Kaistia algarum: one gene and its partner. The protein of the gene in region 2 interacts with the protein of the main gene of each other region in a pairwise test. Links are inferred from orthologs where the notes say so. Each region holds a gene or a part of one and is shown on either strand. Other genes may lie near its edges.

Region 1 (14,855 bases), on a different replicon or contig from region 2:
CGGACCGCCGCGCCACAGAAATATTCTCGAACATTCTCCCGAAAGCCCTCATGAACCAGCCTCTGATCGAAATCCGTCCGGCCGATCTCGTGCCGGAACTCAGCGTGGTCATCCCGACCTTCAACGAGCGCGGCAATATCGCGCCGCTGGTCGAGCGCCTCGCCGCGGCGCTCGAAGGCCTCGCCTGGGAGGCGATCTTCGTCGACGACGATTCGCCCGACCGCACCATCGACGCCGTCCACGAAATCGGCGCCCGCGACGGACGCGTTCGGGCGATCCTGCGCGTCGGCCGCCGCGGCCTCGCCGGTGCCTGCATCGAGGGCATGCTTTCGGCGAGCGCCCCCGTCGTCGCCGTGATCGACGCCGATCTCCAGCATGACGAGAAGGCCCTGCCGCTCATGCTGGACGCGATCCGCGCCGGCGCCGACCTCGTCGTCGGCACCCGCTATGCCGGCGGCGGCGAGGCCTCCTCCTTCAGCGCGGCCCGCGGCGCCATGAGCCGCTTCGCCACCGGCCTTTCGAAACGCCTCTTCCGCATCCGCACCTCCGATCCGATGAGCGGCTTCTTCATGCTGCGGCGCGAGGTCGTCGAGAAGGCCGCCCCGCGCCTGCAGACCCAGGGCTTCAAGATCCTGCTCGACATCCTGCTGACCGCCGGACCCGATCTGCGCGTCGGCGAGGTGCCCTATGCCTTCGGCACCCGCCAGCACGGCGAGAGCAAGCTCGACAACCAGGTCATGCTGGATTTCGCGGGGCTGCTGCTCTCGCGCGCCACCGGCGGCCTCGTCTCGGTCCGCTTCCTGGTCTTCGGCCTCGTCGGCGTCTTCGGTCTCTTCGTCCATCTCCTCACGCTGCGCCTCACGCTCGGCACCGGCGCGGACTTCGTGGTCGCACAGTCGGCCGCGACCATCGTGGCGATGACGTTCAACTTCTTCGTTAACAATTTCCTGACCTATCGCGACCGCCGCCTTGCGGGCTGGTCCATGCTGCCGGGGCTCGTCAAGTTCTACGCCGTCTGCGGCGTCGGCGCGGTCGGCAATGTCGGCGCCGCCAGCTGGGTGTTCCACGAGACCGCGACATGGTGGGCGGCAGGCGTCGCAGGATCCATCGTCGGCGCCGTCTGGAACTATCTCCTCAGCGCGTCCCTCGTCTGGAAAAGCAAGGCCTGAAGACTGGATGAGCGCCGGGCTTGCCCCCCACGGAGCCGGCGCAACGCGCCCGCAGCGTGCCATGCGATCCGCTTGCGTGCGCCAGGCGCCGAGACTTCCGTTGACTTAGCCGCATCCGCCGATATCGTCCGCCGACCACGATACCGACAAGAAACGCACCGGAACCGGACCCATGCCGCACGATCACACCGCCCTGCAATCGATCATCGAGGTCGCCTTCGAGGCGCGCGCCGAGATCGGAACCGACACCAAGGGCGAGGTGCGCGAGGCCGTCGACTACGCGCTCGAACTGCTGGACAAGGGCAAGGCGCGCGTCGCGGAGAAGGTCGATGGCGACTGGGTCGTGCATCAATGGCTGAAGAAGGCGGTGCTGCTCTCCTTCCGCCTCAACCCGATGAGCGCCATCTCCGGCGGCCCCGGCGGCTCCACCTGGTGGGACAAGGTGCCCTCGAAGTTCGACGGCTGGGGCGCGGCTGAATTCGGCGCCGCGGGCTTTCGTGCCGTGCCGGGGTCCATCGTCCGCCGCTCGGCCTACATCGCCCCGAACGCCATTTTGATGCCGTCCTTCGTCAATCTCGGCGCCTATGTCGACAGCGGCACCATGGTCGATACGTGGGTGACGGTTGGCTCCTGCGCGCAGATCGGCAAGAACGTGCATCTCTCCGGCGGCGTCGGCATTGGCGGCGTATTGGAGCCGCTGCAGGCCGGCCCGACGATCATCGAGGACAATTGCTTCATCGGCGCGCGGTCTGAGGTGGTCGAGGGCGTGATCGTCGGCGAGGGCTCGGTGATCTCGATGGGCGTCTTCATCTCGGGCTCGACCAAGATCGTCGACCGCGAGACCGGCGAGATCCATATCGGCCGCGTTCCGCCTTATTCCGTGGTGGTTTCCGGCTCACTGCCGGGCAAGCCGCTGCCCAATGGCGCGCCCGGACCGTCGCTCTATTGCGCGGTCATCGTCAAGCGCGTCGACGAGAAGACCCGCTCGAAGACCTCCGTCAACGAACTGCTGCGCGACTAGTATACAGTCTGCATAAATCCTTGCGAATGGTTGTGGGAAATGACACGATCCGGTTGTGGTGCGAAGGGGGATCGCGCCACGATCGGGGGTCGCATTGGATTGGCGTTGGGCTCTGTTCTCGTTTGAAGGGCGGCTGCCGCGTGCGCCCTTCTGGATCATCCTTGCAGCCTATCTCATCGGCCTTCCGTTCGTCTCCGTGATGCTGAAGCGCCTGTCGTTCCTGGGTCCGGCGCTCGCGCTCGCCCTGGATATCGCGTTCTACCCGGCGATTATCTGGATCGCCTTTGCCGTCGCGGCGAAGCGCCTGCATGACCGGGGCAAATCGGCCAGCTGGCTCCTTCTCTATGCGCTGGCTCCGATGCTCCTGGGTCAGATCGCCACGGGCATGACGGGTATTCCTACCCACGGTCATAGCGCCATCCTCCTGTCCTATATGCGCTGGGTGCTCGCCCTCTGGAGTTCGATTGAACTCGTCATCCTGCCCGGTATCCGAGGCCCCAACCGTTTCGGACCTGAGCCGGGCCTCTGATGGGCTTGATTGGTGCTGGAGGGCGTGGCAACGAGAGGCATGTCCTCCAGCGATCCTGAATCCGTCCTTCCCGCCGATCCGGTCGGCCTGCTCCAGAGCCTCGTCCGCTGCCCGTCGGTGACCCCGGCAGAGGGCGGTGCCCTCGCGCTTCTCGAAAGCGTCCTGAAGCCGGCTGGCTTCACCGTCGAGCGCCCGGTCTTCTCGGAGCCCGGAACCCCCGACGTTGAAAACCTCTTTGCAACCATCGGCGCCGGCGCGCCGCATTTCGTCTTCGCCGGCCATACCGACGTCGTGCCGCCCGGCGATCCGGCGCGCTGGTCGCATCCGCCCTTCGCAGGCGCGATCGAGGACGGCATGCTCTATGGCCGCGGCGCCGCCGACATGAAGGGCGGCATCGCCGCCTTCGTCGCCGCTGCCCTCGATTTCGCCAATGGCGGCCCGTGGGCCGGAACGATCTCGCTTCTCATCACCGGCGACGAAGAAGGCCCGTCGCTGAATGGCACGGTCAAACTGCTCGATTGGGCGGCAAGGCACGGCCACCGCTTCGATTCGGCGATTGTCGGCGAGCCGACCAACCCCTCGACGCTTGGCGATGCCATCAAGGTCGGCCGCCGCGGCTCTCTGTCGGGCACGATCACTGTCCATGGCCGCCAGGGCCATGTCGCCTATCCGCATCTGGCGGTGAATCCGATCCCGCAACTCATGCGCTTGGTCCGCCGCCTCACCGCGGAGCCGCTCGACCATGGCAGCGAGCATTTCGATGCTTCCAATCTCGAATTCGTCGGTCTCGACGTCGACAACAAGGCCTGGAACGTCATCCCGGCCGAGGCGAGCGCGCGCTTCAACATCCGCTTCAACGACGAATGGACCCGCGACACGCTGGAGGCCTGGATCGAGGCCCGGTTGGCAGAAGCGGCAGGCAACGAGATCCATTACGAACTCGGCTTCGAGCCCGGCTGGAGCGCCTCGTTCCTGACACGTTCGGATGCGCTGATCGGCACGCTTACCGCCGCGATCGAGGCGGAAACCGGCCGCAAGCCGGCCCTTTCGACCAGCGGCGGCACCTCGGATGCCCGCTTCATCAAGGATTATTGCCCGGTCGTCGAGTTCGGCCTCGTCGGGCAGACCATGCACCAGATCGACGAGCGCATCGCGGTCGCCGACCTCCTCGCCCTCAAGGCCATCTACCGCCGGTTTCTGGGCGGCTATTTCGCCTGACTGAAGTCCGCCCGCCCATGCTCGCCGCCGACACGACCGCCGCGCTCACCGGCGCCATCGAGCTGTTCCTCGGCCGCCCCAGCGGGTTGAAGCGCTTTGATCTGAGCTTTGAAGGATTCTGGCGCTCCTTTGCTGCCCTCCTCTACATCCTTCCTTTCTTCGCGATCGTCGTCGCCGCGGACTGGATGACCCTGTCGCAGCAGCCGGACGCACCGGCCTTGACGACCCTGGCCGTCGCGCGGCTCTTCGACGTTGGGCTCGATTTCGGCGCCATGCCGGTCGTTCTTGCCCTGCTGGCAAGACGCCTCGGCATTCAGCGGAGCTATATCGGCTATGTGATCGTCCGCAACTGGTCGACGCTGGTTATCGTCGTCCCACAGGCCGTGATCTCGCTGCTGTTCGGGCTCGGCATCGTTTCGATGGAGGCGTCGGAGCTGATGTCGCTGGTCGTTGTCGGCGTCATGCTCTTCTATCAATACCGGATCGCGCGCTGGACCCTCGGCTGGAACGGTACGCAGGCCGCCGGCCTCGTCGCCGCGGACCTCGGCCTAAGCCTGATCCTGCTCTTCTTCGTCCATGGCCTGTTCGGCATCTGAGGCATAGTCGACGCGGACGAGATAGAGCCCGCCAGGCGGCGCGACCGGCCCGCAGGCTTTGCGGTCGCGCGCATCCAGAACGTCGCGCACTCGCGACACCGGCCATTTCCCCTCGCCGACCTTCTTCAGCGTTCCGACCATCGAACGGACCTGATTGTGCAGGAAGGACCGAGCCGAGACCTCGAAAAGGATCTCGCTGCCGACGCGGGAAACATCGAGCCGGTCCAGCGTCTTCAAGGGCGACAGCGCCTGGCAGTCGGCCGAGCGGAACGTGGTGAAATCATGCTTGCCGAGCAGCGAATCGGCGGCCTGCTGCATCGCGTCGATATCGAGTGACTTGCGGACATCCCAGACGCGGTCGATGTCGAGCGCCGCCGGAGCGCGGCGGTCGATCACGCGGTAGAGATAGTGCCGGGCAACCGCCGAGCGGCGTGCATCGAAGATGTCGGAAACTGGCTCGGCCTCGAGGATCGCGATCGGCGCTGGACGAAGCTGCGCGTTCATCGCATCGCGGATGCGATCGCCGCTCCAGAGTCCGGAGAGGTCGAAATGCGCGACCTGGCCCAGCGCATGCACGCCCGTGTCGGTTCGGCCGGCGCCCTTGGTCAACGCCGCTTCGCCGGAAAAGCGATGGATCGCCTCGTCGATCGTCTGCTGCACAGAAGGCGCGTTGGCCTGCCGCTGCCAGCCCGAATAGGGCCTGCCGTCATATTCGATGAGGATCTTGTAGCGTGGCATGGCGCGGACTAGCCGAGCCGGTCGCCTTTCGCAACCCCCGCCCCGCGCAGGAACTCCACCGCCGGCAGTGGTTTCCCGCCCGCGCGCTGCAACTCGACGAGGCGCACCGCGCCCGCGCCGCAGGCGATCGTGAGTTGATCGTCCAGAACGGCTCCAGGCTCGCCGGAGCCGGCTCCCAGCGTCGAGCGCAGCACCTTGACGCGCTCGGCCTTGCCGGCGAGTTGCATCTCGCACCAGGCGCCGGGAAAGGGCGACAAGCCGCGAATATGATTGTGAACATCGCGGGCCGGCCGCGACCAGTCGATCCGCGCCTCGGCCTTGTCGATCTTGGCGGCATAAGTGACACCGGCTTCCGCCTGCGGCACGCCATCGAGACCGCCCCGCGACAGCGCCGCCAGCGCGCGAACCATCAAATCGGCGCCGAGCCGGGCCAGGCGATCATGCAGATCGCCCGTCGTCCAGTCTGGCTCTATCGCGATCCGTTCGGCCATGGCGACGGGCCCGGTATCGAGCCCCGCCTCCATCCGCATGACCATCACACCCGCCTCGGCATCACCGGCCATGATCGCGCGATGGATCGGCGCTGCACCGCGCCAGCGCGGCAGCAGCGAGGCGTGCAGATTGAGGCAGCCCTCGCGCGGGGCATCCAGCACCGCCTGCGGCAGGATCAGCCCATAGGCGACCACGACCGCCACATCGGCGTCCAGCGAGGCAAACGCCTCTTGCTCGGCCTCGCCCTTCAGCGATTTCGGCGTGAACACGGGAATAGCGAAATGGTCGGCGACGAGGTGGACGGGAGACTTCTTCTCGTCCAGACCCCTTCCAGCCGGTTTCGGCGCGCGCGTATAGACGGCGACGACCTCGTGGCCCTGGCCGATGATCTCGGTGAGCGTCGGCACCGCGAAATCCGGCGTGCCCATGAAGACGATGCGAAGGCTCATGGGCGGGCTATGCTCACATCTCTTCGCTGGCGTGCGACTTGAACTCGGGCTTGGTGCCAGATTTCGCCGCCTTGACGAATTTCTTGACCACCATCTCGCGCTTCAGCCGCGACAGGTAATCGATGAAGAGCTTGCCATCGAGATGGTCGACCTCGTGCTGGATGCAGGTCGAGAGCAGCCCATCGGCGTCGATCTCGTGCGGCTTGCCGTCGCGATCGAGATAGCGCAGGCGCACCGAGGCAGGGCGCTCGACTTCGGCATAGAAGTCGGGGATCGACAGGCACCCTTCCTCATAGGTCGAGCGGTCCTCGGCGGAGGTGACGATCTCGGGATTGATCAGGAAGAGCGGCTTCCGCTCGGCGCCATCCTCGCGACCCGACACGTCGATGGTCACGATCCGGCGCGGCACGCCGACCTGGATCGCCGCCAGCCCGATGCCGGGCGCCTCATACATCGTCTCCAGCATGTCATCCAGAAAGCGGCGCAGATCGTCGTCGACGCGCTCCACCGGCGCGCTGACGAGCCGGAGCTTCGGGTCGGGAAGGGTGATGATGTCGAGCTTGGCCATGAAAACCTCAACGCTGGCTGGCCTGAAATAGGCAATCGTCGCGAACCGGTCAATCGCGGATTGCCGCGACTTTCGGGGAATCGCCGCCCCAATGTTCATGTTTTGATCTGGTTTTGCACGAAAATCTGCTATGGTCCGGCCCATGCAGGATATTCTCTTTTCCCTCGCGGGCCGGCCGATCACCCTTGCTGAGACGCTGCTCGGCGGCGCCGGCCTTGCGCTGCTCATGCTGTTTCTCGTCCTCGTTCTGGCCTGGCGCGGCGCGGCGCGGCGGGCGGCGCTGGAGGCGGACCAGCATATGCAGGGCGCGGAACTGCAACAGCGCATCGCCGATCTGGTCCGCATCCAGTCCGAAATGACCGGCCGCATGCAGACCATGGCCGAAGTCTTCGGCTCGCGCCAATCCGACCTGGTGCGCGGCCTTTCCGAGCGCCTCGACGGGTTTGGCCACCGCATCGGCCAATCGATGAACGAGACGACGCGCAATACGCATGAGGGACTGAGCCGCCTGCATGAGCGGCTCGCCGTCATCGACAATGCCCAGCGCAACATCACCGAGCTTTCCTCGCAGGTCGTCGGGCTGCAGCAGATCCTCGCCAACAAGCAGACGCGCGGCGCCTTCGGCCAGGGACGGATGGAAGCGATCATCCAGGATGGCCTCCCGGCGGGCGGTTACGCCTTCCAGGCGACGCTCTCCAATGGCAACCGGCCGGACTGCGTCGTCGCCTTTCCGAACGGCGCGCCGGACCTCGTCATCGACGCCAAGTTTCCACTTGAGGCCTGGAATGCCATCCGCGCCGCCGAGGGCGGCGAGTTCGCGAGAGCCGCCGAAGTCCAGTTCCGCCGCGATGTCACCAAGCACGTCAAGGACATTGCCGAGCGCTATCTGATCCCCGGCGAGACGCAGGATACGGCGTTCATGTTCGTGCCGTCGGAATCAGTGTTCGCCGAAATCCATGAGCGCTTCGAGGACGTCGTGCAGGCGGCACATCGGCTGCGCGTCGTCATAGTCTCCCCGTCGCTGCTGATGCTCTCGATCCAGGTCCTGCAATCCGTGCTGCGCGACGTGCGCATGCGCGAACAGGCCCATCTGATCCAGGGAGAGGTTCTGAAGCTGATGGAGGATGTCGGCCGCGTCGACGAGCGCGTCCTGAAGCTGCAGGCCCATTTCGGCCAGGCTTCGAAGGATATCGACGACATATTGATCTCGACGCGCAAATTGAAGAATCGCGGCGCACGGATCGAGCAGCTCGAATTCGGCGAAGAAGGCTCGCCGGCCTATGACCGCCAGGGGGATCTGCTGGCGGGGGAGTAGCGGGCCTTCCTTCGACACTCTCGCCGTCAGTAGCCCCGCCCGCTCTCCGCCAGAAATGCCACCTCCTCCGCCGTCGATATCCGCCCGAGTTCGGCATTCCTGTGCGGGAATCTCCCAAAACGCTGGATCAACGCCCGGTGCTTCTCGGCGAAGGTGAGGAAGTTCCGGTAGATTTCCGCCTGTTCCACTGGCGCGTCGGCGAGGAGCTCCTCGTAGAGGCGGACGGAAAGGTCCTGGTCTCGCAGCGCCTCGCTGTGCTCGAAGGGCAGATAGAGGAAGCAGCGCTCGATCAGGCAGAAGCGCTGAACGCCGCTCTCGACCAGATCGCGCGCCACCGCCCGCGCCCGCTCGTCATAGGCATAGGCCCGTGGATCGGCACGGAAGAGATTGCGCGGGAACTGGTCGAGGAAGATCACGAGCCCGATCTGCGCCTCGCGCGGCAAGGCGGCGAGGTCCCAGTTCTCGGCCGAAACCGCATCCAGAGCGGAGCCAAAGGCCGCGCGGATCGCTTCGTCCGTCTCGTCGCGTCGCTCGAACCACAGTGCCGCCTTGTCGGCTGGATAATGATCGACACTGGCAAGCTCGCCGCACCAGAAGCGATGCGCCCGGATCAGAATGTCTGCGTCGATGTCCGTCATCCCTGGCCCCTAGAACGGCGTCCGCGCGCGGAGCGCGGCGGTGAGCGTTCCCTCATCGAGATAATCGAGTTCGCCGCCGACTGGCACGCCATGGGCGAGGCGCGACACCTTGACCGGCGTCGCCGTCAGGCGGTCGGTGATGACATGGGCCGTCGCCTGCCCGTCGACGGTGGCGTTCACCGCGATGATCACTTCCGCGACCTCGCCGGAGGCACAGCGCCGCACCAGCGCATCGATGGTCAGGTCGTCCGGCCCGATGCCGTCCAGCGGCGACAGCGTGCCGCCGAGCACATGGTAGCGCGCCTTCATGGCCCCGGCCCGCTCCAGCGCCCAGAGATCCGAGACATCCTCGACGACGATGAGAATGCGGCCATCGCGCTCGGGATCGGTGCAGATCGAGCAGGGGTCAACGGTATCGATATTGCCGCAGACAGAGCAGACCTTGACCCGCTCGGCCGCAACATTCATCGCGCCCGCGAGCGGGACCAGCAGTTGCTCCTTCTTCTTGATCAGCGCCAGCGCGGCGCGCCGCGCCGATCGCGGTCCGAGGCCGGGCAGCTTGGCGAGAAGCTGGATCAGCCGCTCGATCTCGGGTCCAAGGACGGAACGGGCCATGGTGGCGGGAAGCGCCTCAGAACGGCAGCTTGAGGCCTGGCGGCAGGCCGAGGCCGCCGGTCAGCGCCTGCATCTTGTCGGCCATCGCCTTCTCGGCCTTCGCCCGCGCGTCGGCATGGGCGGCGATGATCAGGTCCTCCAGAATCTCGACCTCGTCCGGCTTCATCAGGGAGGGGTCGATCGTGAGCTTCCGGAGGTCGCCCTTGGCGGTCATGGTGATCTGGACGAGCCCGGCACCGGAGGCGCCATCGACCTCGATGGTTGCGACTTCGGCCTGCATATCCTGCATTTTGGACTGCAGTTCCTTGGCCTTCTTCATCATGCCCAGGAAATCGCTCATAGGCCTTCGCTCCTCTTGTCGTTCTGAAAGTTCAATCTTCGCCGGCTTCCGGCGCTTCGTCGGGGTTCTCGGTCGCCGGGATGTTGGCAGGCGGCAGGATCGCGTCCGCGCCCTCCTCCGACCGAATCTGCACGTCGACGATCTCGGCGCCGGGGAACCGCGCCAAAACGGCCGCGACCAAGGGATCCGAGCGCGCATCGCTGCGCGCCTTCAGCTTCATGGCCGCCCGCGCCTCGGCGATGGTCGGCTCCGTCGCGCCTTTGCCAACCACGACGCTGAAACGAGTATCGGTCCAGTCGCTGACCTTCCTCATGATCTCGGCCGCGAGACCCCGCCCGGCTCCATCGACCGGCTCGAATTCGAGCAATGTGGAATCGAACCGGATGACCCGCACCTGCGTCTCGAGGGCGAGCTTCAACGGAACGTCGCGCTTCATGCCGACATAGGCGACCAGATCGTCAAAACGCTGAAAGCGAATCGCCGGCTCCGCCTTGGCGCTCGGCGTGGGGACCGGCTGCGGCGCGGGATCGGGCGCTGCAAAGGCCTCGACCGCCGGCAGGGGCCGAAGCCCGCCATTGCCGGTGCGGGCACTAGCCGTCGGACCCGAAGGCAACGACGCGGCGGGCGCCGGGCTCGCCGGCGCCGATGCGGGAAGGGCGGCGCCAGACTTCAGCAGCCGCAGCGCCTCGTCCGGTGTCGGCATATCGGCGACATGGGCGATGCGGATCAGCACCATGTCGGCGGCGGCGAGAGGCCGGCTTGAGGTCGCGACCTCATCGATGCCCTTGATCAGCATCTGCCAGGCGCGCGACAGCACGCGAAGCGAAAGAGCTGCCGCAAAAGCAGCCGCCCGCTGGCGCTCCGATTCGGGCAAGGCTGCCTGATCGGAAGGGTCCGGCACGACCTTGAAGCGCGTCACCATATGGGTGAAGGCGGCGAGGTCCTGAAGCACGACGGAAGGATCGGCGCCGATATCGTATTGATGTTTCAGAAGACTCAGCGCCTCGGCGGTACGGCCGGCCATCAGCGCCTCGAAGAGATCGACGATGCGGGCCCGGTCGGCGAGGCCGAGCATGGCGCGCACATCCTCGGCGCGGATCGCGCCGGCACCATGAGCGATGGCCTGGTCGAGCAGCGACAGCGAATCGCGAGCCGAGCCCTCGGCGGCGCGCGCGATCATGGCGAGCGCCTCGCCGTCGATCTCGACGTTCTCCTTCTGCGTGATCGAGGAGAGCAAGCCGATGAGCTGGCCCGATTCGATGCGGCGCAGATCGAAACGCTGGCAGCGCGACAGCACCGTGACCGGCACCTTGCGGATCTCGGTGGTGGCGAAGATGAACTTCACATGCTCCGGCGGCTCCTCCAGCGTCTTCAACAGGCCGTTGAAGGCGGCGCCGGAGAGCATGTGCACTTCGTCGAGGATATAGACCTTGTAGCGGGCCGTAACCGGCTTGTAGCGAACTGCCTCGATGATCTCGCGGATATTGTCGATGCCGTTATTGGAGGCCGCGTCCATCTCGATCACGTCGACATGGCGCCCTTCCATGATCTCGGCGCAATGGACGCCAAGCACGGGCATTTCGATGGTCGGCCGATCGATCGTCTCGGTCTTGTAGTTGAGGCCACGGGCGAGGATGCGCGCAGTCGTCGTCTTGCCGACGCCGCGCACGCCCGTCAGCATATAGGCCTGCGCGATCCGCCCGGTTTCGAACGCGTTCGTCAGCGTGCGGACCATCGGCTCCTGGCCGACGAGGTCGTCGAAGCTCTTCGGCCGGTATTTGCGCGCAAGGACACGATAGGCGCCGCCAGCGCCAGTCGTCGTCCCGCTTATCTGATCGCCGCCATCCATCGCCGGTCCGTCGCCCTGTTCGCTGATGGATATATCCGCGATCGGCCGCAAAGCGCGAGGATAAATCCTCTCATGCGGCAACGCCCGCCCAGATGGGCGGCACGCGCGGAGACGATAGGGGAAAAGTGGGAGGCTGGCACGCGACCCGTGCCTGGCTCGTTGGGGCTGCTTCCTTCCGGACCTGACCCGGTTGGCGAGTGGTACGTCCACCACCAACCTCCCGCCGCACATATCGTCTTTTGGCGCGACGAAGGCAAGCCCCCTCGCGCGGCACGGGACTATCGCCGAGGAACGCTCTGTGGCGTAATGGCCGCCCCCAAGGGAATCGGCCGGCCTGCCGGCGCTTGACCCGCCCCTCTCGATCACCACGCGCAATGACCCGTTCCGTTTTTTCCCGCCTGCCGACGCCGGAGCCGAGCACCCTGACCGGCTTTTCTGGCAACCGTCTCGAACGCCGCAGCGAAGCGCGCAACGAATCGACGCTTGCCGCTACACTCGCCGACCCTTCCGCGCGCATCTTCCTGCTGCGCGGCGACGATGCCTTGCTGCGGAGCAGCGAATCGGTCGACGCGCTGTTCACGCTGAAGGAGGCCCACGCCGTTGGTGCGGCGATGGACGATGTGATCCTGCTCGGCTGGGACGGCTCTTCGCCGCGGCTGGCGACGACGCTGACATCCGACGTTTCGTTCGATGTCGACATCTTCCACGCTGTGTCGATGCGCACGCTGGCGATCAACGGCGCGGCCGGCGGACTGCTCGCCGACACCGCCGATCCGGCAACGCTGGGCGCGCTGGCGCAGGCTCGAGCGCTCCTTCACTGGCACGGCTCCTGCCGGTTCTGTGGACGCTGTGGCACGCGCACGCAGATGGCGCAGGCCGGCTATCGCCGCGACTGCCCTTCCTGCAACGCGCAATATTTCCCGCGCACCGATCCGGTCGCCATCATGCTCGCCACCCATGGCGACCAATGCCTGATGGGACGACAGGCCCGCTTCGCGCCGGGCACCTATTCCTGCCTCGCCGGCTTCGTCGAGCCCGGCGAGACCATCGAAGATGCGGTGCGCCGCGAGATCCAGGAAGAGGCCGGTATCCGCATCGGCCGCGTCGCCTATCACGCCAGCCAGCCCTGGCCCTTCCCGATGTCGCTAATGATCGGCTGCTTCGCCGAGGCGATCTCGACCGATATCGTGCCGGACACGGAAGAGCTCGAGGATTGCCGCTGGTTCTCGCGCCAGGAAACACTGGCGATGCTATCCGGTAGCCACCCCGCCGGCCTCTCGACACCGCCCAAGATGGCCATCGCTCACACGCTCATCCGCGCCTGGGCCGAGCAGTAGCGGATCGCGTCTCTCGGGCGCAATTTCCACCGCACCGCCAGGATTCCCTGCAACAACTCAACGGAAATTCGTAGTCGACAGAGAAGCCGTTTGACAGCCGATTGTCGCGTGGGAAAATACCCCACAAGATAGTTTGACGGCCGGATCGCCCGGTCGCATCAGGCTCGGAGCCGATCGGTTGCGCATTCACGTCATCAATCTTGAGCGACGGCCAGATCGCCGCAACCAGTTCATGGAGTGGAACGGGCATCAGCCTCTTCGGTTCGAGTTCCTTGCCGCCGCCGATGGCCGGCGGATCGATCGGGCCAGGCTGATCGAGCAGGGCTTGCTCGATCCGGCCGACCGGGAATTCAACAATGGCGCGCTCGGCAACGCCCTCTCACAGCTTTCGCTCTGGCAGGCTTGCGCCGCCGGCCACCAACCGTTCCTTGTCTTCGAGGACGATGCTTGTCTGCGCGGTGATTTCTGGCGCCATGCCCGCCCGCTGATGGAGCGATACCTCTCAGCCCATCCCATCATCCTGTTCGGCTTCAACACCGACGCGGTCACGGCGCTCCGCGGCGCGGATGGCTTTGTCTCGGTCGTGCGCTTCGACGAGAGGATCAAGCGCCGCCCGGGCTACTTCCGCGACTACGGAAAACTGCAGGACGTGCGGCCGCAGCTGTTCCAGTGCCTGCAGTTCTGGGGATCGCTCGCCTATGCGATCACCCCGGCAGGCGCCCGAGCGTTGATCAACGCCTGCTTCCCCCTCTCGTCGCGGGCGCGCATCGAGATGATCGGCGAAGGCCGGTCCGTCATCCCGTGCGGCGTCGACGGCATGATGAATGTCGCCCTTCAAGAGGGCAGGCTCAAGGTCCTCGCCTGCTATCCGCCCCTGGTGCTGGGTCCGAACAGCCATGCCGATTCGGATATTCAGCGATTGGGCACCGTGGGAGCGGGGGCGCCCGATCGCCGGTCACATGATCAGAATGTCTCAGCGACACCGGCGCGAAAATCCGCCGCCGGATAGACACCAAGGATCCGGACTTCGTCGGAGAAGAACTGCAGTTCCTCCAGCGCGAGCGAAAGCGCGCGGTCGTCGGGATGACCCTCGACATCCGCGTAGAACTGCGTCGCGAAGAAGCGGCCGCCGAGCTGGTAGCTTTCCAGCTTCGTCATGTTGATGCCGTTGGTCGCAAAGCCGCCGAGCGCCTTGTAGAGCGCCGCCGGGATGTTCCGAACGCGGAACACGAAGGTGGTGATGACCGGCCCATTGCCGGCGCGGGCATGAACGGGCTCGCGCGCCAGGACCACGAAACGGGTCGTATTGTGCTCGGCGTCCTCGACATTCTCGGCCAGGATATCGAGGCCGTAGATTTCGGCGGCCAGGCGCGGCGCGAGCGCGGCGCGGCTCAGATCGCCCGCCTCGGCCACGAGGCGTGCCGCCCCCGCAGTATCGCCAGCAACGATGGCGCGCCAGCCATGCTCGCGCAGGATGCGCCGGCATTGGCCGAGGGCATGAACGTGGCTCTCCACCGTGCGGATCGTCTGGAGCGTTGCTCCGAACGGCGCCATGAGTTGGAAGCGGATCGGCAGGAAATACTCGCCGATGATATGCAGCCCCGAATCCGGCAGCAGATGATGGATGTCGGCGACGCGGCCCGCGAGCGAGTTCTCGATCGGGATCATGGCGAGATCGACATCGCCGCGCGTCATCGCCTGGAAGCAATCTTCGAAGGTCGGCGCCGGCACCGCTTCATAGTCGGGCAGGACATTGGCACAGGCGATGTGGGAATTGGCTCCCGGCTCGCCCTGGAACACGACTTTCTTCATTTCGAAGGCTTTTCTTTGCTGGACAGGGATCCGTCGATGCGCGCCGACGCGCCGGGATCGAGGAGAAGGCGGGCTCTTTCGAGTTCGGCAGGAGTATCGACACCGAGCGGAACCGCGTCAACGACCTCGACATCGATGCGCATGCCAGCCTCCAGGGCCCGCAATTGTT
Region 2 (14,826 bases):
ATCGAGTAGAAATTTGCTGTCGAACGATTGACGAAGTACCCCTAGAGCTTGGAGGACTGTGCTCTTTCCACTGCCGTTGAGTCCCGAGAGTAAGGTAAGGTGGCCTAAACTCAGATCGATCTCGTCGAAGGCCTTGAAGTTTTCGAGTCCGATGTTGTCAAGCATCGTTGAGAACTCGTGTGATCAGATCGCCGATCGCGGAGAATCGACGATTCACCTTGCGGATATCACCTGTTCCTTGGGAGATAGCGCTCTCGAAGGACCTATCATGGCATAGCGCGATGAAGCCGTCTCTCATCAGTTCTCCTCGCTGTTGCAGGGTGACGAGCTCTGTCGCCGTAAGGCGCGCAAGGTTAACGGAAAGCGCCTCAAAGATTGCCTTGTTAATAGGTAGCCTACCGGCGCCCTTCTCGAAGCGTTTTCGAAACGCATCGCGATCGAAGATCCCAAAAGCTGCTTGTAGTGCGCTTACGAACCGACTTTGGATCGTCGCGAGTTCACCGTCACTGGTCATATTGATGGCTTTCATAGCGCCAATTAGGAAGCCGTCCATGTCCGGCTGCCTGTAGCTCTCGAGGCCGAGCAGAAAGAAGGCGATAAAACGCAACACGAGTTCGCGATCGTCCATCCTAATCGGCTGAACGCTGCCGTCGGTGGCGCGAGCAAACCATGGTAGAGTTGCCCAAGTCTCTAGGACATGACGCGCTTTGCCTGGGGTAATGGCGTGACGCAATTCTTGAGCCGAGAGCGCCATCCCCCCCGTGTTGATTCGAGCGAAGATGTTAAATTTCACCTCCGGTGGTGTCCCTTTTCTGATAAGATGAATAATGAGTTCAGTTTCGCGAAGCCTCATTTTTAGGCGTGGGCTGAGACCTTCGAAGTCTTTGCCCTCATAGTCGTGAAGGTATTCTAATCCTGTTAGGATAAGGGGCTGACCACCGATAATTTCTGGCTTAATGAATCGCGCGATTGTCGAAAGACGTTGAATGCCGTCGACGATCTCCCATCGCTCATCTTCATCCTCAGCAGCATAAAGGACCGGCAGCGGAATCCGTAGGAGTAGAGATTCGATGAGCCTGCTTTGCCTGCGCGGATCCCAAACTCCCCACCGCCGCTGAAAGTCAGGTTGAAGATCGATCATTTCCGATTCGGTGCGTGACAGTAGTAGGTCAACAGTCATCGAACGAGTAACGACATCGATATCGTCCGGATCGAAGGGTTCAGCGATCTTCTCGTTGCTGTCCGCCGCTGGTTGGTCGTCTTCGATCCCCGTCGCGCGGCCAAACATGTCAACATGCTCGATCACAGCTGACGATTCTTCCATTTTGGCACCCTGCAGTCTTTCGAGTCTCCGTTAGCAGTACTCTAGCTGAGCCATTGAGTGCGAGCTACAGGGGGGGGGTGGCTCTATTAGCGGAGCGTGGTGCGCTTGCCGAAGCGTGCCTGGCGGCGGGGAGAACATTGCCGTTGAGGCCGGAGACCGGCGGGTCCGCCTCAGCCCCCGCCCCGAAAACGCAATTGCGTTTTCGACCCGCCCTCCAGGGGCGGGTTAAGGGGAGTGTGGGGCGGGCGTCGTGCACGTGCTCCGTCCGCCTGTGACCCCTCCCCAAATCCGCTTTGCGGATTTGACCCTCCCGCAAGGGGAGGGTTCAAGCGGAGGCGGGTCCTGCGTCACAGCGACGTTGTCCGCCGCCGCCTCAGCGTCGCTTTGCCGTCGCCGCCAGCACATAGCCGAGCGCCATGGTCATCGCGGCGGCGGCGATCCCTGAGCAGATCACGCCGGCCGGCGTGATGCGGGCGTGGCCTTCGAGGGTGATGTGCTTGCCGATCCTGAGTTCGAAGCTGGAGCGGATTTCCTCCGGATGCGTCAGGATTTCGGGCGCGGCGGCTCTCTCGGCGTCGGTCATGGCGGTCCCTCCGGTTGAAAGGAGGCTAACGCCTGCGGCGCGGAAAGGGCAAGGGCCGGCGGGTGGGGCTCTCTTCCTTCCCTATGGCGACGTTGCCGCCGGCCTCCCTCTTGAACCCGCCCCTGGAGGGCGGGTCGAAGGCGCGTAGCGGCTTCGGGGCGGGGGTAGCTTCGGCGCCTGCCGAAGCGTGCCTGGCGGTCGGTCTGAGTGCGGTGTTGGGTTTGCTTTTGAGGGCTGGAGACGGCTCCATCCGCCTGTACCCCCGCCCCGAAAACGCAATTGCGTTTTCGACCCGCCCGCCAGGGGCGGGTCAAGGGGAGCGTGGGGTGGGTGTCGTGCGCTTTCCGGCGGTCGCCGGGTGCCGTACGAAAAACAATCTATCCCCGCCAGATACAACCTGTGATATATGTAAGCGATCCCCGTCCGAGGAAGAGGGCGAACCGGTCGTTCCGATCGTGGGCGGGGATGCGGCGGTCCAGCTGGTGAAGGTGTAACGAACCTTCTCCTGCCGGCGGCCGAAGCGTGATGCGCCTACTCCGTGACACCGGGGCAGCGGCGGCGCTGCCGCTTCTTGAAGCGGAAGCGTGGAATTCGCCGCCGGGTGGCCTAAAGCGAAAGCAACACCCAGGGTCCATTGCGCGGGGCTGAAGCTTCTGCCGCGCGCGGGGCGCCGGATGCCCGGAGCTCGGGCGGTTCGGGCACCTCAAACCATCATCTTCGAAGCCGGCGCGCCGCCCGCGCCCCGGCCCCGGCCGCCCCGCGCGCCTCTTCCCGTCCCCTTGCTGCGATGCGCCGCGGGGCGAAGAAGGCTGCGCGCTTTTTCGTCGGCGCCGCGTGCCGCTACGCCGCCTTCTTCTTCGGCTGGATCAGCTTGCGGTTGACCAGCACTTCGGCGATCTGCACGGCGTTGAGCGCGGCGCCCTTCCGGAGATTGTCGGAGACGACCCACATGTTGAGGCCGTTTTCGATCGTGGCGTCCTCGCGGATGCGCGAAATATAGGTCGCGTCCTCGCCCGTCGCCTCATAGGGCGTGATGTACTGGTTTTCTTCCGGATTATCGATGACGAGGCAGCCCGGCGCCTCGCGCAGGATATCGCGGGCCTCGTCGGCGGTGATCGGCTTCTCGAATTCGATGTTGACCGATTCCGAATGCGAGATGAACACGGGAACGCGGACGGCGGTGCAGGTCAGCTTGATCTTCGGATCGAGGATCTTCTTGGTCTCGGCCATCACCTTCCATTCTTCCTTGGTGTAGCCATCCTCCATGAAGACGTCGATATGGGGGATCAGGTTGAAGGCGATGCGCTTGGTGAACTTTTCCGAGACGATCGGATCATTGACGAAGACGGCGCGGGTCTGGGTGAAGAGCTCGTCCATGCCCTCCTTGCCGGCGCCGGAAACCGACTGATAGGTCGAGACGACGACGCGCTTGATGACGGCGATGTCGTGCAGCGGCTTCAAGGCGACGACGAGCTGCGCGGTCGAGCAGTTCGGATTGGCGATGATGTTGCGCTTGGTGAAGCCGACAATCGCGTCGGCGTTCACTTCCGGCACGATCAGCGGCACGTCGCTGTCATAGCGCCAGGCCGAGGAATTATCGATCACGACGCAGCCCTGCGCGGCGATCTTCGGCGACCATTCCTTCGAGACGGTACCGCCGGCCGACATCAGGCAGATGTCGGTGTCGGAGAAATCATACTGGTCGAGCGGCTTCACCTTCAGCGTGCGGTCGCCATAGGAGACTTCCGTGCCCTGGCTGCGGCGCGAGGCAAGCGCCACGACGGTGTCGGCGGGGAAGCCGCGCTCGTCGAGAATGTTCAGCATTTCCCGGCCCACATTGCCTGTGGCGCCGACGATTGCGACCTTGTAGCCCATGTTTGTCCTACTCCTTGTCCGTCTCTCCCACGCCGCCGGCACGCGCTTGTCGCATCCGGCCGGCCTCTCCTCCCTCGATGCGCCCCGAGGGAGAGAGCGGGGAAGCGAGGGCGATCAGGCTTGGGTCGTGGTTTTTGGCGTCGGGGTGGTGGTGGCGCGGGCAACAAACGTCGCGCCGGCGTGGTTCGCCAGCGTGATCGGCTTCGAGACGGAAGGAGCCCGCGCGGTCATCGGAAAGCCCGAATGTTGATGGCGGTCTTCTGACGGCAAAAGGCCGTGAAGTCAACTGAAAGCCGCGAAAGCGGGCGGCGCGGGGGAGGGCAGGAAATGGGTGCGGCAAGGCTTCGCCGGGGCGCGCGGGTCGGTGCTATGCTGGCGGCGCTGCTGGTTGCCGGCGCGGCCGGCGCGGGCGAGCGTGTGCCCGAGAGCGAGATCGAGCGGATCTTCTCGGGCATGACGCTCGACGGCACCTATGCCAATGGCTCGTTCTTCAGCGAGACCTATAACAGCGACGGCACGATCCGCTATCACGATCCCGACGGCGCCGACTCCGGCGAATGGTCGGTCAAGGACGGCAGGTTCTGCACCTTCTATGAAAATGCCGAGGGCGCCTGCTTCGCCGTCGAGCGCGACGGCGCCAATTGCTTCACCTTCTATGCGCCGAGCGGCACGAGCAGCGACGCGCCGCTCAATCCGGACTGGACCTCGCGCGGGTGGGACACGACCCTGCCGCCAACCTGCCCCAAGGCGCCGGAAGTCCAGCTATAGGGCGTACCGCACCCGGCAATTCGCGTGACTTCCTGGCAAAATCCCGCTATGGTTGTAGAAACATGTGGGGTTAACCATGCGGATTGCCTTCTTGGGTGGCCTCAGCACCAAGCCCCAGCGATCCTTTCGAGCGGAGACGGGTCGGATGACCCCCCTACGCCGCCTTGTCGAGGCTTCTCCTCTCGCAGACCTCGTCGACGATGCCCCAGGCCATGGCCTCCTCCGCATCCATGAAATGGTCGCGGTCCAGCGTGCGCTCGACCTCCTCCAGCGAGCGGCCGCAATGGCGGGCATAGAGCGTGTTCAGCCGCTGCTTGGTCTTGCGGATATTCTCGGCGTGGAGTTCGATGTCCGAGGCCGAGCCCTGGAAGCCGCCGAGCGGCTGATGCAGCATGATGCTGGAATTGGGTAGCGCGATGCGGCGCCCCGGGGCGCCGGCCATGAGCAGGAACGAAGCCGCCGAACAGGCTGAGCCCATGCAGAGCGTCGAGACCGGGCTCGAGATGAACTGCATCGTGTCATAGATCGCAAAGCCGCTCGACACGACGCCGCCGGGCGAATTGATGTAGAGCGCGATCTCGCGGTTGGGGCTTTCCGATTCCAGGAACAGCAACTGGGCGCAGATCGTCGCCGAGACATTGTCGTCGATCGGGCCGTTCAGGAAGATGATCCGCTCGCGCAGCATGCGTGAATAGATGTCGAAGGAGCGCTCGCCGCGGCTGGACTGCTCGACGACCATGGGGACGAAGTTCATCGCAACGATCCTTTCAGGCGGCGAGGCGCATAAGGGTAGGCAGCGAGCGACGGGCGAAGGTGGCGCGCCGGGGCTTGCGGATGCGGCGGCGCGCGATGGCGGCCGGCGGGAGGAGGACCACGATTTCGGGCTCTTCGGCCGGGAGGTCGAAGCGGTAGTCAGAGGCGACGACGAAGCCGTCATGGACAAGGCGCAGATGCGTCCGGCCATCCGCGGTCGGTTCCAGTTCGAATGTTACGACCGTGTCGAGCGTGTCCTGCGTGCCGTCGGCTCGGGTCTCGCTCGCCCGCCAGCTGAAGCGCAGATGGCGCGGCGGGTCGCTTTCCAGGATTTCGCAGTCGATCGTGCCGCCCTGATCGGCCGCGCCGGCCCGCGTGAAATGCGCGCCGGTCTCGGGCGCAATATCGTTCGGGAGCAGCCATTGCGCCAGCAGCGCCGGCTCGCTCAAGGCGCGCCAGACCTTCTCGATTGGCGCGTCGAGATCGCATTCGAGGTGGAGCGACGCCAGCTTTGGCGCCGGCATATCTGGCTGGGTCATGGGTCCATCTCCTTGAGGACGGTCTTCAGTTTCTCGATCCGCTCGGGCCAGAAGCGGCGATAGCGGTCCACCCAGTCGGTCAGCGGCGCCAGGCCATCGGGAGTGATGCTGTAATAGGCAAAGCGCCCGTCGCGTCGCTCCTGCACCAGGCCGGCGGCTTTCAGGGCGGCCAGATGCTGCGAGATCGCCGGCTGCGAGACGGCGAAGTTGGCCTTCAGTTCCGAGACGCTCATCTCGCGCGCCGCCAGCCGTTCGAAGACGGCCCGGCGGGTCGGATCGGCGAGGGCGCGGAAGATGTCGGGCTCGATCATGAGCAATATATAAGCAATAGCTTATTCGATTCGCAAGGCGACGTTTCGAGCCTTTTGGGCCTGCCATTGACATCGGCACTCCGCCATTCCTAAATGCGAATAATTCGCATTATCAAAAAGGATGCGCGATGCGCGGCGTGGACGAGGTTGCGGGCGAGGGCGGTGGCTGGCGTCGGTCGCGGGGGCTACCGTCGCTGTCCGAGGTGCATGGCTCGATCGCCGTCGCGCCGGGTGCGCCGAGCTGGCGCAAGGCCGCGGCGTTTCTGGGGCCGGGCTATCTCGTCGCCGTCGGCTATATGGATCCGGGCAATTGGGCGACGTCGCTCGCCGGCGGGTCGCAGTTCGGCTATGCGCTGCTTTTCGTCGCGCTGCTCTCCAACATTATGGCGATCATCCTGCAGGCGCTGGCCGCCCGGCTCGCCGTCGCCACGGGGCGGGATCTCGCGCAAGCCTGCCGCGACGCCTATCCGGCGCCGGTCGCCTTTTGCCTATGGATCCTCGCCGAGATCGCCATTTGCGCCACGGACCTGGCGGAAGTGATCGGCACGGCGATTGGCCTCAACCTGCTCTTTGGCATTCCGCTGGAGATCGGCGTCATTTTGACGGCTTTTGACGTTTTCCTGGTGCTCTATCTGCAGGCGAAGGGCTTCCGCTGGGTCGAGGCGCTGGTCATCACGCTGCTCGGGGTCATCGCGGTGTCGTTCCTGATCCAGATCCTGATGGCGAGCCCGGACTGGAGCGGCGTCATCCGCGGCTTCGCGCCGACGACGGATCTCCTGACGAACCCGAACATGCTTTATCTCGCGCTCGGCATCATCGGCGCGACGGTCATGCCGCATAATCTCTATCTGCATTCCGGCATCGTGCAGACGCGCGCCTATGCCACAGACGAGACGGGCAAGCGGGAGGCGATCCGGTATGCGACGCTGGATTCGACGCTGGCACTCATGTTCGCCCTCACGATCAACGCCTCGATCCTGATCCTCGCCGCCTCGGCCTTCCACGCTCATGGCCAGCATGATGTGGTCGAGCTCGACAAGGCCTATGCGCTGCTGCACCCGCTGCTTGGCTCCGCGCTGGCGCCGACTCTGTTCGCGGTCGCGCTGCTGTGCTGTGGCCTGAATTCGACCGTCACGGCGACGATGGCCGGGCAGATCGTCATGGAGGGCTTCATCAATATCCGCCTGCAGCCCTGGCTGCGCCGGCTGATCACGCGTGGCATCGCCATCGTGCCGGCGGCGGCGGTGACCATCCTTTATGGCGCCAGCGGCACGGGCAAATTGCTGATCCTCAGCCAGGTGATCCTGAGCCTGCAACTGCCCTTCGCGGTGGTGCCGCTGGTGATGTTCACGGCGGAGAAGCGCAAGATGGGCGTCTTTGTCGCGCCGCGCTGGCTGACGGCGATCGCCGCAATCACGGCGGTGATCATCATCGCGCTCAACATGAAGCTGCTCTACGACGTCGCGACCGGCTGACCGCTATCCGTCAGCTGGGCTACAAATGGCGACCTGGATGTCTGGGTCGCCATTTTCGTCGCAGCCTAGACCTGACAGCTCCGCGCCGATCAGGCCGTCTCGGGGATCGAGAAGCGGCCAGTTTCGGCGTCGAGCAGGTAGAGCTCGCCGGTTGAGATGTCGAACCACGCGCCGTGCAACTCGATCTCGCCGATTTCCTCAAGGCTGCGGATCGTCGGGAAGGTGCGCAGATTCTCGACGGCCTTGCGGATCGAAGCGAATTCGAGTGCCCGCTGCGCGTCGTCCGTCTCCTTCGGATCGTCGCAGACGAGCGCTTCGGCCGGAGCGATCAGCGTGATCCATTTGCCGATGAAGTCGCTGGAGGCGAGGCCGACGCCCTGGCCGTCGCGGGCCGCCATATAGGCCTGCACGCCGCCGCAGCGGCCATGGCCGAGCACGACGATATGCTGGACCTTGAGGCCCATGACGCCGAACTCGATCGCCGCCGAGGTGCCGTGATACTCGCCGTCCGGATCATAAGGCGGAACCAGATTGGCGACGTTGCGCACGACGAAGAGTTCGCCCGGCGCGGCGTCGAAGATGGTTTCCGGCGCGGCGCGGCTGTCGCAGCAGCCGACGATCATGGTGCGCGGCCGCTGTCCTGCTTCGGCAAGCACGCGGTAGCGCGAACTTTCCTGCGGCAGTCGCTGCTCGCGGAACGCCGCATAGCCGCGAATGAGACGGTTCGGGAACCTCGCAATCTGCGCCATCGGATTGAACTCCACGCCATGGGATCGAACGACATCATGCAGTGCAGCAAGCCGCGCGCCGACGCAAGACCCCGCCTGCCGGCCAAACCCTTGGGCACTCGGTTGCCGCCTGGTGATCCCGGGCGGAGGTGTGTCCGGCTGTCACGGGCGCGACATTCCTGCAACCCCCTGCCAAGTTCTGGCGGCAAGCCGAGGCCGAACCTTGGAGCTGCGGGAACGAGGCTGTATTTTCATGTGAGCTGAATGTGAGATTCAGATCGACAGCGGATGCGACCGCGGGGGCAACGCGATGGCTGCTGGTGGGGGGATACCGAGATGAAGAGCCTTATCGTTGCCGGAAGTCTTGCGGCAGGCCTCCTTTGCGGACCGGCTTTCGCGGCTGACATCGCCGAAGTCCCGGCCGCTCCGATGGAGTCGGCACCGACGAATGACTGGCGCTTTCAGGCGACGATCTATGGATGGCTCTCAGGGGTAAACGGCGATGTCGGCGCCAAGGGGCTTGGACCATTCGGGATCGACGTGACGCCGATCGACGCTATCCAGAACCTCGATGGCGCGGTCATGGCCTCGTTCGCGGCGCAGAACGACCAGTGGCTGATCCTGACTGATTTTATGTGGACGCAGATCAGCACCGACAAGACGATCGGCACGACGGGCATCAACTATTCTCAGGACCAGATAACGGTGCAGGGGGCCCTGGGCTATACGCTGCCGATCAATATCGAGCGGCTCAAGGTGAGCGCCACGGTTGGTTTCCGCTATCAGAATCTCAGCGCCGATCTGTCGGCCGGCCCGGTTTATTCGTCGGTATGGAAAAGCGCTTCCGGTTCGGAGCAATGGATCGATCCGACCGTAGGCGTCTATGCCCATTATGATTTCAACGACAAATGGTTCATCAACGCTCTTGGCGATGTCGGCGGCTTCGGCGTCGGGTCGAACCTGACCTGGCAGGCCTTTGGCGCGCTCGGCTACAACTGGACCAAGACGATCTCGACCTCGATCGGCTACCGCGCCATCTATGAGGACTACGAGAATGGCGGCTTCGTCTACAACACGACGCAGCAGGGCGTGTTCGCCGGCCTCGGCATTCACTTCTGAGCGTTGAGGACCGGGCTACTCGGTCTCGCGCGGCGATACGCTGATCGGGTCGCTGGCCGGGAAGCTCTCTTCCAGCGCCTCGTCGAGCCGTTCGTCGAGATGCTCCGGCGTCTCGTCCGGCAGCGACGGCAGGATGTGCGTCTCGATCACCGATCCCTGCTTCAACGCCAGAGTCACCGGCGTCTTCTCGGCGATCTCGGCAAGGCGGGCGATCTGATCCGGCGTCAGCTCGGCGCCGAAGCGCAGATGGCGCAGGATGTGGTTGTCCTTTGCCGTGCGGCTGTGCTCGATCTCGGCGTGGATCGTGCCGAGTTCCCAGCCCTTGCGCGCGGCATACATGCGCAGCGTGATGATGGTGCAGGCGGCAAGGCCGCTCATGACGAGATCGAACGGGCCGGGCGCCGTGCCACCGCCGCCCCGTGCCACCGGCTCGTCGGCGGCGATATTGTGCGGTCCGGCGGTCATGGCAACAGCGAAGTCCGCGCTGCCCAGCGTTGCCTTGATGGTCGGCATGGTCGTCTCCATGATCGTGTCGACGATCTATCGCGCGACTACCACTGGACTCGCAAGCCGAAGTTGCCCGACCAGGCGTCGCCGCTGTCGAGGGCCGAGGCGTAGCTCGCTTCGCCGTAAAGACTGGTGCCCGCCGCCAGACGCAGCGTGCCGCCGAGCCCGATCTGGCCGGTGAGCCGCCCCGGCTCCTGGGCCATCGTGGTGCCGCCGACTGCGACGTCGGTGTTGCCGACAAAGGCGTAATAGAGATTGGCGATTACGTAGGCGTTGTAGCGCATCGCATCCAGCGCGATGGCGTCGATGAACCCGGCATGCTCCAAGCGCAGGCCGGCGCGGCCGATCAGGCTCTGCCCATTGATGCTGGTGACGGTGGTTCCGTCCGCATCGGTCCAATCGTCTGCGCCGACCGAGGCGTAGAGAAGCTGCGCCTGCGGCACGATCGACCACGTCGGCGCCGGCTCGAAGCGTTTGCCGATTTCGAGGCTCAGCGCGGTTCCGAGGGCGGAATTGGCGCTGGCAAGCGTCGCCGCGTCGCTGACGGAGATGCCGGTGTCGAAATAGGTGACCTGCCCGACTGCGTCGGCGTAGAGGCCATCGCGGCCCCAATAGGTCAGCGTCCCGCCGAAGCCATAGGCGTCGCTGTCGATCCGGCCGGTGCCGGCCGTTCCATGCGAGCGCGTATCGACGGTCACCTGCGAGCGGCCGAAGGTTGCCGTCACACCGGCCGTGACCAGTCCCGGCACCGCGAGCGGCAATTCGCCTGCAATTCCGGTCTGCCCGAAGGCAAGGTCCTGCTGGTAGGGCGATCCTGTTTCCGGGCTCGCGCTCGCCGTCAGGCCCGCGCCGCGCACGAAAGCGCCACCGGGGACGGTGGTCGTCGCCGACCCCACGCTCCAGCCGCCGGTGCGCTGCTCCAGCGTGCCGATACTGGCAGTGCTATAGGCGAGCAGGGCCGACGGGTAGGCGCGATAGGTCTGCGCGGCGGCGGAAAGGTCGCTGCGAAGGTACCAGCTGCCATTGCCGGAATCCGCGCCGGTGCCGCCCTGATAGAGACGATAGTCATAGGCACCGGCGATGGTGCGGCCGAGCGTGAAGCCGTCCGCGGACGAACTGCCCGCCACGCTGACGATCTCGATGCCGTCGCCGGTCGTCTGTGCACCGAGGCCCCCGAGATTGACGACAGCCAGCCGCGTCGAACCGGACACGTTACCGCCGATGGCCAGCCGATCCGTCAGCGATGCATCGCCGCCGAGCACGGTACCGAGTGCGACGGTTCCCGTGCCCTCGTAATCGCCTGCTACCGTGAGCGTCGTGCCGGCGCCGCGGCCGAGAAGGGAGATCGTCCCGGCATTGGCGAGGCTCGCTACCGTCTCGTCGTAACCGGCGAGGTCGAGGATCGCTCCGGCCGATACGCTGAAGTCCGATGCCGGAGAGAAAGCGTCAACGGCGCCAGCGGCGAGCGTTCCCGCCTCGACGCGGGTCGTCCCGGCATAGAGATTGGTGCCGGTCAGGATCGTCGTGCCGCTGCCGGCCTGGCTGAGCGAGATCGACCCGGTGATGTCCGGGGCGAACACATAGGCCGCGTCGGAGTGATCGAAGACGAGGCTCGCCATGCCCGCACCGCCGGTCACCTCGCTGGCCAGCAGCGTTCCGGCGCCTGCGCCATTGCCGATCTGCAGCACTCCGGTCGATCCAGCGGCGCTGGCGAGCGTCACGATGCCGGCCCCATCGCCGACATCGACCACGCCGAGGCCGGAGAGGAAAAGCGTGCCACTGCCTTCCGCGCCGATCGCGAGGCTGTCCGATACGGTCCAGAGCGATCCCAGCCCGTCCACCGTGACGAGGCCGACGCCGGTTGCCGCTTCGCCGATGATGGCGGCGCCGCTTTCCGCGGTCGCGCCAGCCGTCACCTGCAATTCGCCATCGCCGGCCGCGCCGATGGTGATGTCGCCGGAGACGGCAAGGTCCGACCCCTCGGCATTGACCACGACAAGACCGCTCCCGGTTTCGTCGGCGCCGAGGATCACCTCGGTCGCCGAAGCCGTGCCACCCGCATCGAGGACCAGAGCGCCAGCACCGGCCGCGCCGACCGTCAGCGAGCCGGAGAGGGTAAGGGCCGAGCCGTCATTGCCGACGAGAACCGCGCCGGCTGCCGTTTGCGCCGCGCCGACGATGGCGTCCGCAGCGGAGACGGTACCGCCATTGGCGATCTCGAGCCCGCCCGTACCGGCATTGCCCACCGTCAGCGTGCCGGCGACATCGAGACTGGAACCCGCATCGGTGACGAGCAGCGCCCCGGCCCCGGTCGCTTCCGCGCCTAGTGTTGCCGATCCGGCGGTGGCCGTGGCGCCGAGCGAGATCGTGGCGGCGCCATCGCCGGAAGCACCGATGGTCAGCGCATTGGCGACGTCGAGGCTGGAACCGGTGCCCGAGAGCGTGACGAGGCCGGACCCGTCTTCCGAGAGGCCGATCGTCGCCGAGCCGGCGGAGGCGGAGCCAGCAGAGTTGATGTCGAGCGATCCGGTGCCGGCGTCCCCGACGACCAGCGCATCGGTCACAGTGAGCGAGGACAGGGCGCCGGTGACCGCCACCGAACCCGTGCCGCCCGCGCTGGCGCCAAGGCTGGCGCTACCCGTCAGCACACTGCCGGCGGCCTCGACGGTCAGCGTCGCGCTGCCTTCCTCGCCGATTACCAGCAGGCCGTCATTGGTCCAGCTCGATCCGTCGCCGGTAACGAGTGCGATGCCGACGCCCGTCGGCTGGTCGCCCAGAGCCGCGCTGGCGGAGATCACGCTGCCGCCGGATTCGACCGTCATCGAGCCCGATCCCGCCTCGCCCAGGACGAGCGCCCCCGTTATGGTCAGGGTCGAACCCGCTCCGGTGATGCGGATCGTTCCGGTGCCGCCCTCCAGCGATCCAGCCGTCGCGCTTGCGGTGTTGACGGTACTGCCGGCCTCGAGGAAGAGATTGCCCGTTCCTGCCGCGCCGATGGTCAGGCTGCCGGCATTGGTCCAGCTCGAACCGTCGCCGTTGAGCGTAACCGTCCCGCTGCCGCCGGCTTCGCTGCCGAGGGTCGACGCCAGGCTTGAAAGCGTGCCCGAGCCCTCAATGCGCAGGCTCGCCGTGCCTGCGCCGCCGAGGACCAGCGCGCCCTGCACTTCCAGCAGCGAATCCGCGCCAGTCACGAGGACCGTGCCCTGGCTACCGGCGAGCGAGGCCGCCGTGAGATTCTGCGTATCGACCGTGGCGCCGGACGAGACGGTCAGGAAGCCGGTTCCTTCGTTGCCGACCGTCAGATCCTTGTTGGCGGTGACAAGCGTACCCGCGCCATCGACCGACAGCGTTCCCGTCGATCCGGCGCTGTCGCCGAGGACGACATCGCCGCCAAGCGTCGCGGTTGCCGACATGTCGACGGTGAGCGTGCCGGTGCTGCCTGTCTCGCTGCCGATGATGACGTCGCCGCCGGAGGTCCAGTCGGAGCCGAGCCGCGTGACGGTAACGGCGCCGGTGCCGAACTGACCGATGATGGCGGTGTCGGTCGACGTCGTTAGCGTGCCGCCGCTGGTGATCGAAAGCGTGCCGGATGTCGTCTCATCCGTGCTGCCGAGGATGATGGTCGCCGCCGCCGCTCCGGGCGTGGTGATCTGCGCCTCGCCGCCATTGTCGATGACGACGATGGTGGCGGCGGTCGGCTCACCGGCCGGCGTCCAGTTGCTGCCCGTGGTCCAGTTGTCGGCGCCGGTGTTGTTCCAGATGCTTTGGGCGGAGGCGGCCGTGGAGGCGAGGAGCGAGGCGAGGATCGCGAGGCCAGCCCGTCGGACGATTGGTGATCCAGGCGAGACAGCCCGAATCCCTCTCCATCGTCGCGCCGCAGCCGACACTCGCGCCCCCATCATGCCCCGAAAAGCGGTCCGCCGAACGCAACACCAGATGCGACGGATCCTGGAGGTCACTGTGTCGAATCGAGCTTAATGGCGGGTTAACCATAACCCTTCGCCATCAAGCTCTTGCGTGAAACAGTGGACAAAGGAGTTGCGGAAGTATCGAAGCCCGCCGGGCTGTCCCAATCGCGGCGGGGGGGCGCCGCGACGGCCTTGCGAGGGCGGAGAGACGCGTTTCAGAGCTTTGCCGTCTTCCGCCACAGGCCGGCCCCGCCTTCGATGCCGGCATCGTTGGAGGCGACGGAGACGGAGGATGGCAGGTCGAACTCGACATGCTTGGAGTTGCCGCCGCCCAGATAGAGATGGTCGTAGTGGAGCAGGGTGTAGAGAATGCCGACTGTCTTCTCGACGCGGTGGTTCCAGTGCTTCTTGCCCTCGGCTTCGAAGGCAGCGTTGCCGAGATATTCGTCATAGGTCTTGTCGTCATGCAGCGGATGATGGGCGAGTTCCATATGCGGCATCAGATCGCCGTCGCGAAACAGAGCTGTTCCGGCGCCGGTGCCGAGCGTCAGCACCATTTCGAGGCCCTTGCCGGCAACGATGGCGAAGCCCTGCATCTCGGCGTCGTTGATCATCCGCGCAGGATGGCCGCCGAACACCTTCGAGATCGCGTCGGCGAGCGCGAAGCCCGACCAGTCCTCGGTGCCGAGATTGGGAGCGGTCAGCACCGTTCCGTTCCGGACGACACCGGGGAAGCCGACCGAGATCCGGTCGAAGGCGGGGAAGCCATTTGTCAGCCCCGAAACCGCATCCAGGAACGCCTTGGGCGGGCAGGGGTGCGGCGTCGGCACGCGTGCCCGTTCCGTCAGCATCCGTCCGCTCTCGTCGATTACCGCCGCCTTGAGGCCCGTACCGCCGACATCGATCGCCAATATGCCCGCCATGCTCGTCTCCTTC

What was found.
Region 1: the proteins of OSH05_RS12395 (region 2) and def interact in binary tests that used the Escherichia coli proteins (3 or more experiments, as listed by UniProt). The link is inferred for Kaistia algarum from one-to-one orthologs.

The regions. Positions count from the first base shown.
Region 1 is NZ_JAPKNJ010000005.1:28,181-43,035, forward strand. The notes cover bases 5,004-7,941. They hold def (peptide deformylase), read right to left. Parts: upstream 6,781-7,941; coding sequence 6,226-6,780; downstream 5,004-6,225. Other genes in these bases: truA (tRNA pseudouridine(38-40) synthase TruA), read right to left, coding at 5,004-5,271; fmt (methionyl-tRNA formyltransferase), read right to left, coding at 5,280-6,212; OSH05_RS24135 (DNA recombination protein RmuC), read left to right, coding at 6,923-7,941. Outside these bases: OSH05_RS24095 (glycosyltransferase), read left to right, coding at 51-1,169; dapD (2,3,4,5-tetrahydropyridine-2,6-dicarboxylate N-succinyltransferase), read left to right, coding at 1,342-2,190; OSH05_RS24105 (DUF805 domain-containing protein), read left to right, coding at 2,285-2,719; dapE (succinyl-diaminopimelate desuccinylase), read left to right, coding at 2,759-3,937; OSH05_RS24115 (hypothetical protein), read left to right, coding at 3,955-4,533; more of truA, read right to left, coding at 4,486-5,003; more of OSH05_RS24135, read left to right, coding at 7,942-8,095; OSH05_RS24140 (DUF924 family protein), read right to left, coding at 8,122-8,733; recombination mediator RecR, read right to left, coding at 8,743-9,348; OSH05_RS24150 (YbaB/EbfC family nucleoid-associated protein), read right to left, coding at 9,365-9,688; OSH05_RS24155 (DNA polymerase III subunit gamma/tau), read right to left, coding at 9,720-11,537; nudC (NAD(+) diphosphatase), read left to right, coding at 11,912-12,874; OSH05_RS24170 (glycosyltransferase family 25 protein), read left to right, coding at 13,053-13,883; OSH05_RS24175 (prephenate dehydratase), read right to left, coding at 13,838-14,686; OSH05_RS24180 (3-deoxy-manno-octulosonate cytidylyltransferase), read right to left, coding at 14,683-14,855. UniProt on the Escherichia coli protein: Removes the formyl group from the N-terminal Met of newly synthesized proteins. Requires at least a dipeptide for an efficient rate of reaction. N-terminal L-methionine is a prerequisite for activity but the enzyme has broad specificity at other positions.
Region 2 is NZ_JAPKNJ010000001.1:2,578,510-2,593,335, forward strand. Bases 1,766-4,674 are described here. They hold OSH05_RS12395 (aspartate-semialdehyde dehydrogenase), read right to left. Parts: upstream 3,783-4,674; coding sequence 2,748-3,782; downstream 1,766-2,747. Other genes in these bases: OSH05_RS12390 (hypothetical protein), read right to left, coding at 1,766-1,907; OSH05_RS12400 (hypothetical protein), read left to right, coding at 4,110-4,550. In the rest of the region: OSH05_RS12380 (DUF3696 domain-containing protein), read right to left, coding at 1-165; OSH05_RS12385 (DUF262 domain-containing protein), read right to left, coding at 158-1,324; more of OSH05_RS12390, read right to left, coding at 1,698-1,765; OSH05_RS12405 (ATP-dependent Clp protease proteolytic subunit), read right to left, coding at 4,705-5,304; OSH05_RS12410 (SRPBCC family protein), read right to left, coding at 5,318-5,842; OSH05_RS12415 (ArsR/SmtB family transcription factor), read right to left, coding at 5,839-6,153; OSH05_RS12420 (Nramp family divalent metal transporter), read left to right, coding at 6,282-7,628; OSH05_RS12425 (carbonic anhydrase), read right to left, coding at 7,718-8,368; OSH05_RS12430 (hypothetical protein), read left to right, coding at 8,693-9,475; OSH05_RS12435 (OsmC family protein), read right to left, coding at 9,491-9,988; OSH05_RS12440 (autotransporter outer membrane beta-barrel domain-containing protein), read right to left, coding at 10,027-13,869; OSH05_RS12445 (ROK family protein), read right to left, coding at 14,106-14,813.